DNA from 3 places in the Neobacillus camarae genome. Region 2 is predicted to be linked to each of the others. Evidence: riboswitches for the same ligand, from Rfam matches in the RefSeq annotation. Region 2 holds a riboswitch; each other region holds the start of a gene.

Region 1 (4,279 bases), on a different contig from region 2:
ATATTGATGACAAACTCATTCCCGGTTGCCGGCAGAATATTCCGGATGGCCTGGGGCAGTACCACATTCATCATCGTTTGAAAGTGATTCATCCCAATTGCATGCGCGGCTTCAAACTGGCCTTTGTCGATGGAAAGAATCCCGCCCCGGACAATCTCGGACATATAGGCACCCGTATTAATGGATACGATGAAAATCGCCGCTGCGATCCGGTCCATGTCAAAGCCAAAGGCAAGGGCGGAACCGTAATAAATGACCATGGCCTGTACAATCATCGGAGTGCCGCGGAAAAACTCTATATAAATCGATAAAATTGCATTAACCACTTTTAACAGGCCTTTTTTTGCTCCTGCTTCCGGCACCGGTATGGTACGGATGACCCCTATCAACATTCCAATAATCGAGCCGATGAGCGTTCCGATTAACGAGATGAGCAGCGTCAGTCCAGCGCCGCGAAGAAACATCGGCCAGTTTTCCCGTATGATGGTCATTAACCAATCTAACGTCATAAGTTCTCCTCCTAATTTGCTGTTTTTCATATTTAGATAGTGTTTATTTTGATTCTATTGGGTCAGGGCGTGTTCATTAAGGATATTGTGTTCGTTCCTTATTGGCTCCCTTGCTCAATCCAGTCCAGTCAGTTCGGTAGGTAATAAGCTTGATTGCCTACCCTACGGACCAAAATTCTCTTCATTCAGTCGTTAATAAGCCCGCTTACCTACCCAACTGACCGAAATTTCCTTTGTTCGGTCGGCAATAAACTTTGATTATCGCCCCTTCCTTAGTTGACCTAACTCAGTTCGGTAGTCAATCCTGGGGTCAATGAGAGCCTCATTTTCCTCCACCACACATAATAAAAACCGACTGCATTCGATGCAGCCGGTCTAACACAGCTTGTTATTTTGCTGCAGGCTGATTTTTAATGGCTTCATCCATGATGCTGGTGCGGTCGTCCTCGGATATGCCAGAAAGGATTTCGTTGATTTGCTTTGTGTACTCACTGCCTTTTTGAACCCCAACCGCGATGGCCGTATCATCATCGGAAGTCTTAAAGCCTTCTTTGAACTCGACCATGGCAAAGTGGTCATTAGCATTGGAAGCACTGACCGCTTCCGGACGCTCTGAAACGTAACCATCAATCACACCTGACTCCAGAGCCACCCTCATCGCAGGGAAGTTGTCCATTGCCGGCTGCTTGCTGACCCCTTTAATTTGATCGATAACGGAATAGTGGAAGGTATTTAATTGTGCTGTGATTTTTGCACCTTTAAAATCTTGGATGGCAGTGGCATTTTCGTATTCTCCGCCCTTTTTAACCACCATAACTAAATTGGATTTATAATAATTGTCAGAGAAATCAATGGTCTTTTTCCGTTCGGCAGTCGGGGACATACCAGCGATAATCGCGTCAATTTTTCCTGAAGTTAACGCAGGTACAAGGCCGTCCCACTCTGTTTTCACAATCACTAATTTCTTGCCTAATCCATCAGCAATTTTCTTGGCAATTTCCACGTCATAACCGCCCGCATATTCGGAAGTGCCCTCGATTTTGACACCGCCGTTGGAATTATCTTTTTGCGTCCAATTGAATGGCGCATAACCTGCTTCCATACCTACTTTAAACGTGTTATCATCTTTTGCTGAGGCCGTTTTGGATTCAGAAGAATCACTGGATCCGCAAGCCGCTAACATGACGATGGATACAAGCATAACAATAAAAATGGATAAAGTTTTTTTCATTTTTTTCCTCTCCCCCAATGTTTTTTTTGCTATCTATTTAGGATTCAGATGGTAATCTAGACTTTTGACAAAATAAAAACGACCTGAGATGAACTCAGGTCGCCATAAATAATCATAAGCCGTCCTTAATTCCCCTCTTTTTCTCAATCGAGATAGCACTCCTCAATAAACCGGGAAGTTTATCGAGACAGTCCTGCAGTTATTTACTGCAGACCCAGCAAGTAATAGTTGAGTCTATTACAAGCTTCGGCGGCATTTCCTTCTCCTTAGCCTCATTGCTTCTCAGGCTCCACTAAGGACTGTTAAATACCGCGCCTCTACCCCGCTGTAAAAAGCGAGGCCTTATTAAATTATAGTATATTTATATAATAATAATTTAAGAATGTCAACCTAAACTATTTCGTTATTCTGACAATATTATGTCTGATAAAACCTCTGTCTATTAGACATCCTTTCGTATTCTTGGGTTTTTCAGCTTATCCTAAAATGGCCCGTGAAAATAAAAACCAAATTTTACTAAGAAAGTTTACTTATCTTTATTCACTCGATTTTTCACTTCTTCCATCTTCTCATAAAAGCTTTGTTCCAAATCAATCTCAAAAAAATTGGCAATCTTACAGATATAAGCCAAACAGTCCGCAAATTCCTTGCCTATGTCCTGTTTCACAGCCTGTTTCGCCCATTCAAACGCAGTGTCTTCATCTGCGCCCTTTTCCATATGTTCAATGGTCAGATTAAAAGCCCGGCGCAGCTCTTCGGCCACCTCGGCCACCTCAGTCGTCAGCAGCATGTAATTCGTCAGAAGAGAGGTTTTGCTGTCCTTATAGCTTTCCTTACTTATTTCCCAGTTCATATCTTTGTGGTATTGTACCGTGAACTTTTGTAAATCTCGCATTTTGTACACCTCGGGGTTCGTTTCTTGTCATGATATCCTGTCCATTATATTCCTTAATTAAAATGAATTCATGTTCATTGGGAGCTTCGATACAAAAAAAGATGCTCCAAATTATGTTGGAACACCTCGTAACATATATCAATATTTATAGCCCATTTTTGGGTTTGGCCCATATTTATTATCATTCGGGTAGCTATCCTGACACATGAAGACTAATAGAACAATTCCTCCCACAAGTGGAATCAAGCTGATTAACAGCCACCAGCCGCTTTTCCCCGTATCGTGCAATCTACGGATTCCTACAGCCAAGGAAGGCAAAAGTACCGCCAATGTGTAGAGCGCTGAAAGAAATTGCGGAAGGTCAAACAAACCTTCAACGAACCCAATCGCAGCCGCAAAAATGAAATTAAAAAGAGTAAACATCCAATACTCTTGCCGGCTGGCTCGTCCCGAAAAGCCCGTGTAGTTTTTTATTACCTTGAGATACCAATCCACCTTAATTCCCCCAATAAATCATTCTTTTTATACTCAATTCCCATACATGTTTCCATTTGTTTATCTTGTACAGGATTCCTGCGGAAATTGATACTTTCTGAATTCTACATATTTTGATTAATTCCTGCAAAATTCTTCAATTATACTAAGATTACTTTATCATGTGACAAAATGTGGGACAATGATTTCTTTTAAAAAAAGGTGTTCCAGCCGCTGCCGGAACACCTTTATCATTCTACGAACTAATTATGGATTTTTGGGGTTAGGCCCATATTGGTTATCGTTCGGGCTGCTGTCTAGGAAGAAAAACACCACTAAAATGATTGCGCCAATGAAAGGAATTAAACTGATCAATAACCACCAGCCGCTTTTGCCTGTATCATGCAGCCTGCGAACTCCCACGGCCAAAGAAGGCAAAAGAATCGCCAATGTATACAGCGTTGAAATAACTTGCGGAATTCCAATAATCATTTCCAGCAATCCAATAACCAATGCAATAATGAAATTAATCAGGGCAAACATCCAATATTCCATGCGGCGGGCTCTTCCTTGAAATCCTGTATAATTCTTAAGCACCTTCAAATACCAATCCAACCTTCATTCCCCCTCTCTAAAAACTGTCTTTCTTTAAAATTAGATGCTTTAACTCCGTTACACATTCCATCTTTTTTTCGATTCCCATTCTTAGTTCCTGTCCATAATCATGATTTAATGTTTGAGGCTTGGTTATCCTGCTTAAAATCTTCTTGGCGGCGGGCAGGTAAAAGCTGTTTTCAGTTTCATGAACTGGTACATGGTGCGGGCATCCCGCCCCTTTTGAGTGGAAGGGTTGATTTTTGATTTAAGGCAGTGCAAAAATTCCCGGTCACAATCACATGCTGGCCTCCCTCTGCCAATACAGTGATCATGATGATAACAGCAGGTATCCACATCATTGACTGGCTTTCCCGGCCCGCTGCAGCCTGGTCCGCACCAGTTATATCCCGGAAAACAAAACGCCAGCGGGTTCTTTTTTCTACGGGTCATTGTCTTCACCTCCTAGTACTGTCCCCCATATATAAATATGGAAAAGCTCCTTACTCTGTATGGTTAAAGACAACAATAAATGAGATTGGGACAACTATTAGAACTATGTATGATTGAATTAAA
Region 2 (4,279 bases):
TTATGAAGATCTCCTCCAGCATGCCCCGGAGGCGGACGGACTGCCGGAAGTGGAAATCGATGAAAACCAACTTTTGACTCTTAATTACACAAGCGGAACTACTTCTAAACCGAAGGGGGTTATGCTGACACATCGAAGCAACTACATGAATGCGGCTAATTTTATGTATCACCTGGGCGTTAACCATGACGATGTCTACCTGCATACATTGCCGATGTTCCATGCCAACGGCTGGGGCGGCGTATGGGCCCTTACTGCTGCAGGGGGCACTCATGTTTGCTTAAGAAAGGTCGACCCTCCGCTTATTTTAAATTTATTCGAAACAAAAAAAATTACCCTTCTATGTGGGGCACCAACTGTCGTCAATATGCTTGTCAATGATCCAAAAGCGAAAGAGGTCCACATCAAGACCAATCCGCGAATGGCTACAGCAGGGGCACCTCCTGCAGCCGCTCTGATTAAAAAAGCACAAGAGATACTTGGTTTAAAAATGATGCACGTTTATGGCCTTACTGAAACCTCCCCGTTCATCCTTTACTGTGAGTGGAAAAATGAGTTCGATTCCAAATCTTCTGAAGAACAAGCTGTCATTAAGGCAAGGCAAGGGATCGAGCTTGCGTTTAACGGGGAAACTAGGGTGGTTCATCAAGATGGGGAAGAAGTGGCCTGGAATGGAGAGGAATTGGGTGAAATCATTACCCGTGGGAATGTCGTTATGGCAGGCTATTATAAGGACCCTGTCACCACGGCAGCTGCCATCAGGGACGGATGGTTCCATACCGGTGATTTGGCGGTTACACATCCTGACGGTTATATTGAAATCCGTGACCGGGCTAAAGATTTAATCATTTCCGGAGGTGAAAATATATCATCTACGGAAGTGGAGGGTGTCCTGTACCGGCATCCGGCAGTTTTGGAATGTGCGGTAATCGCCATCCCTGATGAAAAGTGGGGTGAGGTACCGATGGCCATTATAGTATTGCAGCCGGGTGCAACGCCAACCGAAGCCGAAATTATTGAGTTTTGCCGTTCGGAAATGGCCCACTTCAAAGCGCCAAAGGTAGTTGAGTTTGTAGACGCACTTCCTAAAACAGCCACAGGTAAATTACAAAAGTACCGATTAAGAGAATTGCACTGGACCGGTCCAAAGAAAGTGAACTAATACGAATGGAAAAAAAGAGCAGCCCATTTAGATTGGCTGCTCTTTGATTAATGCTTTTACCTTTAGTGTAGGCAAAAAGTTTTGCAAAGTCCGTTTTTGTTCGTCGTTTAACGGGACCATCGGCAAGCGGACATCCCCGACTTGGATACCGCACATATTCAAAGCCGCTTTGACCGGAGATGGGCTTGGTAACGCAAACAAAGCTTTAATGGTTGGGAGAAGACGGCGATGGGCAACTGCTGCTGCCTGAACATCCCCATTTTTAAAGTTTGTTATCATCTCTTGAAGTTCATTGCCGATAATATGGGAAGCAACAGAGATGACTCCTGCACCACCAATCGCCAGAACTGGCAAAGTCAAAGCATCGTCACCACTGTATAGGGTAAAGTCACTAGGCGTTTCGCTGATGATAGCGGACATGTTATCCAAGTTGCCGCTTGCTTCCTTAACGGCGACGATATTGTGGATTTGGGAAAGCCGGACAATGGTGTCCACTTCCAAATTGACCACACTCCGTCCAGGAATATTATAAAGCATGACCGGTAATCGTGTGGATTCTGCTATAGTCTTGAAATGTTGATATAACCCTTCCTGGGAAGGTTTATTATAATAGGGAACCACCAGCATGATTCCGTCGACTCCAGCTTCCTCCGCTTTTTTTGTTAGATTGATAGAAGCCCGCGTGTTATTGGAGCCTGTTCCTGCAATGACAGGAACTCTTCCCGCTGCTTCAGTGACAACAAATTGAAATAACTTTACTTTTTCTTCAGTTGTCAAGGTTGGCGATTCGCCAGTCGTACCACAGACGACTAAACCATCAGTCCCATTATCAATTAAATGATTCACTAAAATTTTTAATGCAGGAAAGTCAATTTCACCTTCTTGATCAAATGGTGTCACCATTGCGGTTAATACTTGGCCGAAATTCATTTATCTCACCCTTTAACTCAATTTTTTTATAAAAAATAGAGGTGGTAAAGGCAAATCAAACGTCAACGCAAAAAAGCAGCAACGAGAGCATCGATGCTGCGATAGAACCAAAAATAAGTTCCCACGCGTGAGATAGCCCTCCATATAGTTGCCTATATGACAGTTCTGTGCTTATTCAACGACAGAACCAGCTTCAAGAACAAATGAGCTTCTATCAGCTTCGGCAAATTCCCCTTTCCATCATTATCACAGGACCTCAATATCCTCCAACGATGTACTAATGGTTTTTGCGCCTCTATCCTCACTTCAAAAGGTTTGAAGTAAAGAAATATGTAATTACCTGTACTATAGCAGATTATCCATGAGAATTCAAGGATTTAGAAAAATTTTTCGAATCTTTCGTTAATTTATCAACTGCAATAAATCGCGGACTGCATATGCGAAACCCTCTTCATCATTGGTTTTCGTTACAATATCGGCTTTTTGCCGGACATGTTGGGGAGCATTTCCCATCGCCACCGAGGTGGTAGCGACTTCGAATTGGGCCAGATCATTTCCGCCATCGCCAAAGGCAATAATTTCGTCAAAAGAGAAGTTCATTATCTGCTGATACCGTAATAACGCCTTACCTTTGTGGGCTTCACTCGAGGTGATTTCCACATTATTAGGGAAGGAGGAAGCCATGGAGATATCAAATTTCCCTCCCAAGGCTGATTTTACTAGCTCAATTTTTTCAATTTGGTCCTGATAAACCAGGGCAATCAGTTTGTAGATTTTCAGATTTTCTTTCTCTGTAATCACGTCGTAGTTAAAATTATCAAATAAGTCATCAAGTTCTTGTTTTGTTTTATTGTGTAGTGGTGGGAGTGTCGATGGAAGCCCGCCTTCATTGGTGTAAACCAGCACGCCGACACCTAAATTCTTTAAGATCGCAAAAATTTCTTTATAGGTGGACATCGGAATCGTTGCTTCAAAAAGCAGTTCCTTTGATTCGGAATAAAGGTTTGAACCATTTATACAAAAAATGGGTATCTCCAGGTCTTGTATAGCCTTCAGTTTTATGACATCGGCCAAAGCCCGCCCGGTGTTTAAAATAACGCAATGTCCTTTCTGTTGCAATTCGTGCAGGACCTTTATGCTTTCTTCCGTCAATTCGTGGTCGGAGTTTAATAATGTGCCGTCTAAGTCAATTGATAAGCATTTCATGGTGTCAGTATCCTTTCTATTTCTCATACATCCTATACTATATCAAAATTCCCTAGCGATGAAAAACTTTACCGACTGGGCATAACAAGAGGGTAATGAACAATATTAAAATTGGAATTATTTTGAAAAAGAGAAAAGTACCTTGAAGAAATGGCTAGTTTGTACTTGGTTTAGCTTTTTTGCTGGCGATACCAAGTATCCCGGCAGCGGTTAATGCCGCCGGTACCACCCCATTAAGGCAGAACGTTATTAATGAAAAAGTTATTCAATTAAAATATGACATGCAAAAGCTATGGATTGAACATGCATGGTGGACGAGGAGTTTAATCGTCAGCAGGATGGGAAACTTAAACATCAAAACGATGTATTGGCAAGGCTATTGAGAAATCAGGAAGACCTGGGAAATCTGATTAAACCTTACTACGGAGAAAAAGCTGGCAGCAAGTTTACAAGCTTGTTGAAGGAACATATCGTCATAGCTGGAAGAATTATCGATGCCGCTAAAAAAGGTGATCAAGCAAGCGTGGACCGCTTCAATAAGGATTGGTTCCGGAAGGCGGACGAAATTGTGGCATTCCTATCAAGCGCAAACCCCAATTGGCCAAAAGCGGAACTTCGTGACATGTTTTATACCCACTTAAAATTAACAACCAACGAAGTAGTGGACCGCCTCAAGGGGGATTGGCCGGCGGATATTAAAACGGCTGACACGAATGAAAGGCATTTAATCAATATGGGAGATTTTTGACAGAAGGCATTGTTAAGCAGTTCCCGGAGAAATTTAAATAAAGATTTATGCAGATGAAAAAGAACACTCAGGAAGAACTTGGTGCTTGGCCAGGTTCTTTTTATTTGGGTTTACAACGGGCAATCCGAAATATTAAAGGTATTAATGCAAACATTTTGTTTTGCTGAAAAGGGAATACCAATATCGAAGCCTGTCTTCATCATAAGCATTTAAGTTTGTTAATCACGAAGCAA
Region 3 (4,279 bases), 720 kb from region 2:
TACCCCCCTTTTAGATTTAAAAACCGATTATTCTCCCTATTAAGTGTTTCTGCATCACTGTGACAATTATGTGACATGTCCATTTTACTCCCATCATTATAGAGCGTCAAGGAAACGGATACATAAAAACAGCCGAAAAAATAAAATTTTTAAAATATATTGATATTATACTAGAAAACGCTTACATTTTAGGGATATTAGAGCATGTTGTTCCTATAACTTGGCTGGCCTGGCATAAAATTACCAACATCTTATGGGTAAAGTTTTTCTATTTTAGGTAAAAATAACGTCAGTCCATAAAATAAGGTATTGTAAAATAGCAAAAACTTCCACTAATATCAGCCGGCTTTTTTGAAAAACGCTACTAAAAATCGGCCAAGATTGTATATAATAGAATCGTAGAAAGAGGGGAAACTCGTGAAGGAAAGCACTGCACTGGAACAATCTGTTCATACTTTAGAAGATACAAGGACCATATCCATTTTCGGTTATGAATTAATCCGAGAAACTCTCTTGCCGGAGATTTTTGGTAAAGACACCCCTGAAATCCTGTATTGGGCCGGCAAACGGCTTGCAAGGAAATACCCATTGGCCGACTTTGAAAGCCTGATTGATTTTTTTGCCAAAGCCTCTTGGGGAACTCTTCAAATCATGAAAGAAACGAAAAATCAGCTGGATATTGAGCTTACGACCCCGTTGCTCGCCCCGCGCGTCAAATCGAAGGCGGAGCACTATTTCCAACTGGAAGCGGGATTCTTGGCCCAGCAAATTGAACTGCAAAAACAAGTAGTGGCTGAAACGTTTGAACATCCTGTAAAAAAATCTAACAGGGTTCTATTCACCGTCAAATGGGATCACAATGATTCTGTCTAACCGCTAAGGTAAAGGAGGATGGCTTAGCCATCCTCCCATTTTTTTATTATGAAGCTTTTTTTATTCCTTGCTTCCTAGTTCAAATGCATCGTGAAGCACTTCGACTGCTTTGAGCATGTTTTTCTCTTCCACAACCGCTGACACCTTGATTTCTGACGTGCTGACCATTTTCACTTGGATGTTGTTCTCAGCCAGAATCTCAAACATTTTAGCCGCAACACCAGGATTGGAAATCATGCCTGATCCGACAATGGATACTTTCGCCAGTTTATTTTCCGCATCCAGCTGTTCGTATCCCAGGACCTCCTTGTTATCTTCGAGTACATTCAATGTTTCCAACCAATCATTGGTATGGATGGAGAAGGAAAGGTTAGCCGTTCCTGCCTCGGTTGTGCTTTGAATGATGATATCAACGTTAATATGATTTTTTGCCAAAGTTGTAAAGATGGTTGATAAACTGGTTAACGAATTGGTCAATCCCAACACGGTTACCTTGGTGATTTCGTCCTCAAATGCGACTCCCCGGACAACTAAATTTTGTTCCATTGTAGCTTCCCCCTCAATTACAGTGCCTTCTTCTTTTTCCATACTTGACCGGACTTCTAGACGGACCTGATAGTTTTTCGCAAATTCAACTGCTCTTGGATGCAATACGCCTGCTCCAAGGTTGGCCAGTTCCAGCATCTCATCATAGGAAACCGATAATAGTTTACGGGCATTCTTTATATAGCGCGGATCGGTTGTAAAAACGCCGGTCACATCGGTATATATATCGCAACGGTCCGCCTTTAGGGCAGCTGCCAGAGCAACAGCCGTCGTATCGGACCCGCCACGGCCCAGCGTGGTAATTTCCCCGTCCTCTGTGACTCCTTGAAATCCTGCCACGATGACAACCTTCCCATTGGAAAGCTGCTGTGCAATGGCGTTGGTGTCAATTCTAGCAATTCTAGCATTGCCATGGACCGGCTCGGTGACGATCCCCGCCTGCCATCCGGTATAAGAAATGGCATCTACCCCTTTTTGGTTCAAAGCAATCGATAGTAATGATATTGTGACCTGCTCTCCAGTCGTCAGAAGCATATCCATTTCCCGCTTGTTTGGCTGCGGTGACAGTTCCTTTGCCATGTTCACCAATTGGTCGGTGGTTTTCCCCATTGCGGAAACCACTACGACTACTTGGTTCCCCTTGTCTATTTCCTCTTTAACACGTCCGGCTACATTGAGAATGCGGTCGATGCTGCCTACGGAGGTTCCTCCAAACTTTTGTACAATTAGCCCCATGTCTTCTCCCTCTTTCGCCTTTCAACTATCTTTATTATTTTCTTCCAAATAAAAAAGCAACGGGAGATTATCCCATTGCTTGTTAAACACGAAGAAAAGTTCATGCATACACAATGAAAGATAGCTCTCCAAGACGGTTGATCCTGACAGTCCCGCATCTCTTAAATGCAAAACCAGCAAAGAAAACAATGAGTTTTCCTTTACTTCGGCGAACATCCCCTTTCAAAGCCCTTCCTCGAAGCTCATCCTTCTCCGGACCTCTACTATTGAAGTTCGCACCTCTACCTTCACTTTAACATGTAAAAGTGATAGTTATTAAATTTTCACTTATTATAGCACAATCGTTTTTTTCTGACAATCAGTCTGTCTGAAGTTTTTTCATTAGGTCCTCAGCCACATTAACCGGAATGCCGATTTCAGTGAAATCTTCCAAACGGGCTTCCTTCATTTTTTTCACTGATCCAAAATGTTTCAGCAATAATTTTTTGCGTTTTTCACCCACACCCGGTATGTCATCCAACATGGATTGGAAGGCGGTTTTTCCGCGGAGCTGCCGGTGGAAAGTGATCGCAAAGCGGTGCACCTCGTCTTGGATCCGCTGGAGCAAATAGAACTCTTGGCTGTTCCTGCCAAGCGGAATGATTTCCAACGGGTCGCCGTACAGAAGCTGCGAAGTTCTGTGCTTTTCATCCTTTGCCAGACCAGCAATCGGTATATCCAAGCCTAACTCATTTTCTAGTACATCTTTGACTGCTTCCACATGGGTTTTCCCGCCATCAATGATAATTAAATCAGGAAGCGGCAAGTCTTCCTTTAAGGCTCTAGAGTACCGCCTTCTAGTTACTTCCCTCATGGACTCGTAATCATCAGGACCTTGTACGGTTTTGATTTTATATTTCCGGTATTCCCGCTTGTTCGGTTTACCATCTGTAAATACGATCATGGCCGAAACAGGGTCAGTACCTTGGATATTTGAGTTATCAAATGCCTCAATCCGGTGCGGAGTATAGATTCCCAGATATTCTCCCAGATTTTCAACTGCTTTAATGGTTCTCTCCTCATCTTTTTCGATTAACGAGAATTTTTCATTCAGTGCAATTTTGGCATTTTTAATCGCCATTTTGACGAGATCTTTTTTCTGTCCCCGCTGCGGCTTTATCACTTTTACTTCTAAAAGCTGCTCGGCCATGCTTTGGTCGACTTCATCCTGAATCAGGATTTCTTTTGGTTTTAGGTGATTGGTCTTTTGATAAAATTGGCCAAGGAACGTAAGCATTTCTTCCTCTGGCTCATTGTAGCTTGGGAACATCGAAACGTCCCTCTCAATCAGCTTGCCTTGACGCACAAAGAAAACCTGCACGCACATCCAGCCTTTGTCCACAGAATAGCCGAACACGTCGCGGTCGGTGAAATCGGTCATGGTGATTTTTTGTTTTTCCATGATGGTTTCAATATGAACGATTTTGTCGCGGTATTCTTTTGCCCGTTCAAAATCCAGTTCATCGGCCGCTGCACTCATTTTTTCGGTTAGCTCTTTTTTAATCTCTTTATAGCCGCCATTTAAAAACTTGGTGATTTCATCGGTCATTTCCTTATAAGTCTGTTCTGCGACTTCATTGACGCAGGGCGCCAGACACTGGCCTAGGTGGTAGTAGAGGCAGACGCGGTCAGGAAGTGTGGAACATTTCCTTAATGGATAAATCCGGTCGAGCAGCTTTTTGGTTTCGTTGGCTGCTCCCACATTCGGATACGGACCGAAGTATTTCCCTTTGTCTTTTTTGACTTTTCTCGTGATGATCAGTTTCGGATGACGTTCTGCCGTCAGTTTAATGAACGGATACGTCTTGTCATCCTTTAGCATGATATTGTATTTAGGGTCGTACTTTTTAATCAGGTTTAGTTCGAGCAGTAATGCTTCAATATTGGAGGAAGTGACAATATATTCAAAGTCTTCGATTTCGTTGACGAGACGTAATGTTTTTCCATCATGCGAGCCCGTAAAATAGGAACGGACGCGGTTTTTTAACACTTTGGCTTTCCCAACGTAAATAATCGTACCCTGACGGTCTTTCATCAAGTAGCAGCCAGGCTGATCAGGAAGCAGTGTTAATTTTTGCTTGATTGT

The links. A riboswitch is a leader RNA that binds a small molecule or an ion and turns the genes downstream of it on or off. The one in region 2 is predicted to bind lysine.
Region 1: it holds a riboswitch for lysine, as region 2 does, so the genes downstream of both, ACY8D0_RS00475 (transporter substrate-binding domain-containing protein) here and dapA (4-hydroxy-tetrahydrodipicolinate synthase) in region 2, are expected to answer to the same signal.
Region 3: it holds a riboswitch for lysine, as region 2 does, so the genes downstream of both, ACY8D0_RS21000 (aspartate kinase) here and dapA (4-hydroxy-tetrahydrodipicolinate synthase) in region 2, are expected to answer to the same signal.

Annotation. Positions count from the first base shown of each region.
Region 1 covers NZ_JBUCKX010000001.1:103,250-107,528, reverse strand. The annotation lists gene ACY8D0_RS00480 (amino acid ABC transporter permease) at 1-509, opposite strand, end outside; gene ACY8D0_RS00475 (transporter substrate-binding domain-containing protein) at 898-1,740, opposite strand; lysine riboswitch at 1,886-2,068, opposite strand; gene ACY8D0_RS00470 (MazG nucleotide pyrophosphohydrolase domain-containing protein) at 2,267-2,635, opposite strand; gene ACY8D0_RS00465 (DUF805 domain-containing protein) at 2,774-3,130, opposite strand; gene ACY8D0_RS00460 (DUF805 domain-containing protein) at 3,377-3,724, opposite strand; gene ACY8D0_RS00455 (phospholipase) at 3,866-4,156, opposite strand.
Region 2 covers NZ_JBUCKX010000003.1:405,940-410,218, reverse strand. The annotation lists gene ACY8D0_RS17215 (long-chain-fatty-acid--CoA ligase) at 1-1,162, shown strand, start outside; gene dapA (4-hydroxy-tetrahydrodipicolinate synthase) at 1,190-2,092, opposite strand; lysine riboswitch at 2,218-2,398, opposite strand; gene ACY8D0_RS17205 (HAD family hydrolase) at 2,495-3,325, opposite strand; gene ACY8D0_RS17200 (hypothetical protein) at 3,606-4,046, shown strand.
Region 3 covers NZ_JBUCKX010000003.1:1,130,874-1,135,152, forward strand. The annotation lists gene ACY8D0_RS20995 (YslB family protein) at 418-873, shown strand; gene ACY8D0_RS21000 (aspartate kinase) at 934-2,154, opposite strand; lysine riboswitch at 2,268-2,446, opposite strand; gene uvrC (excinuclease ABC subunit UvrC) at 2,513-4,279, opposite strand, start outside.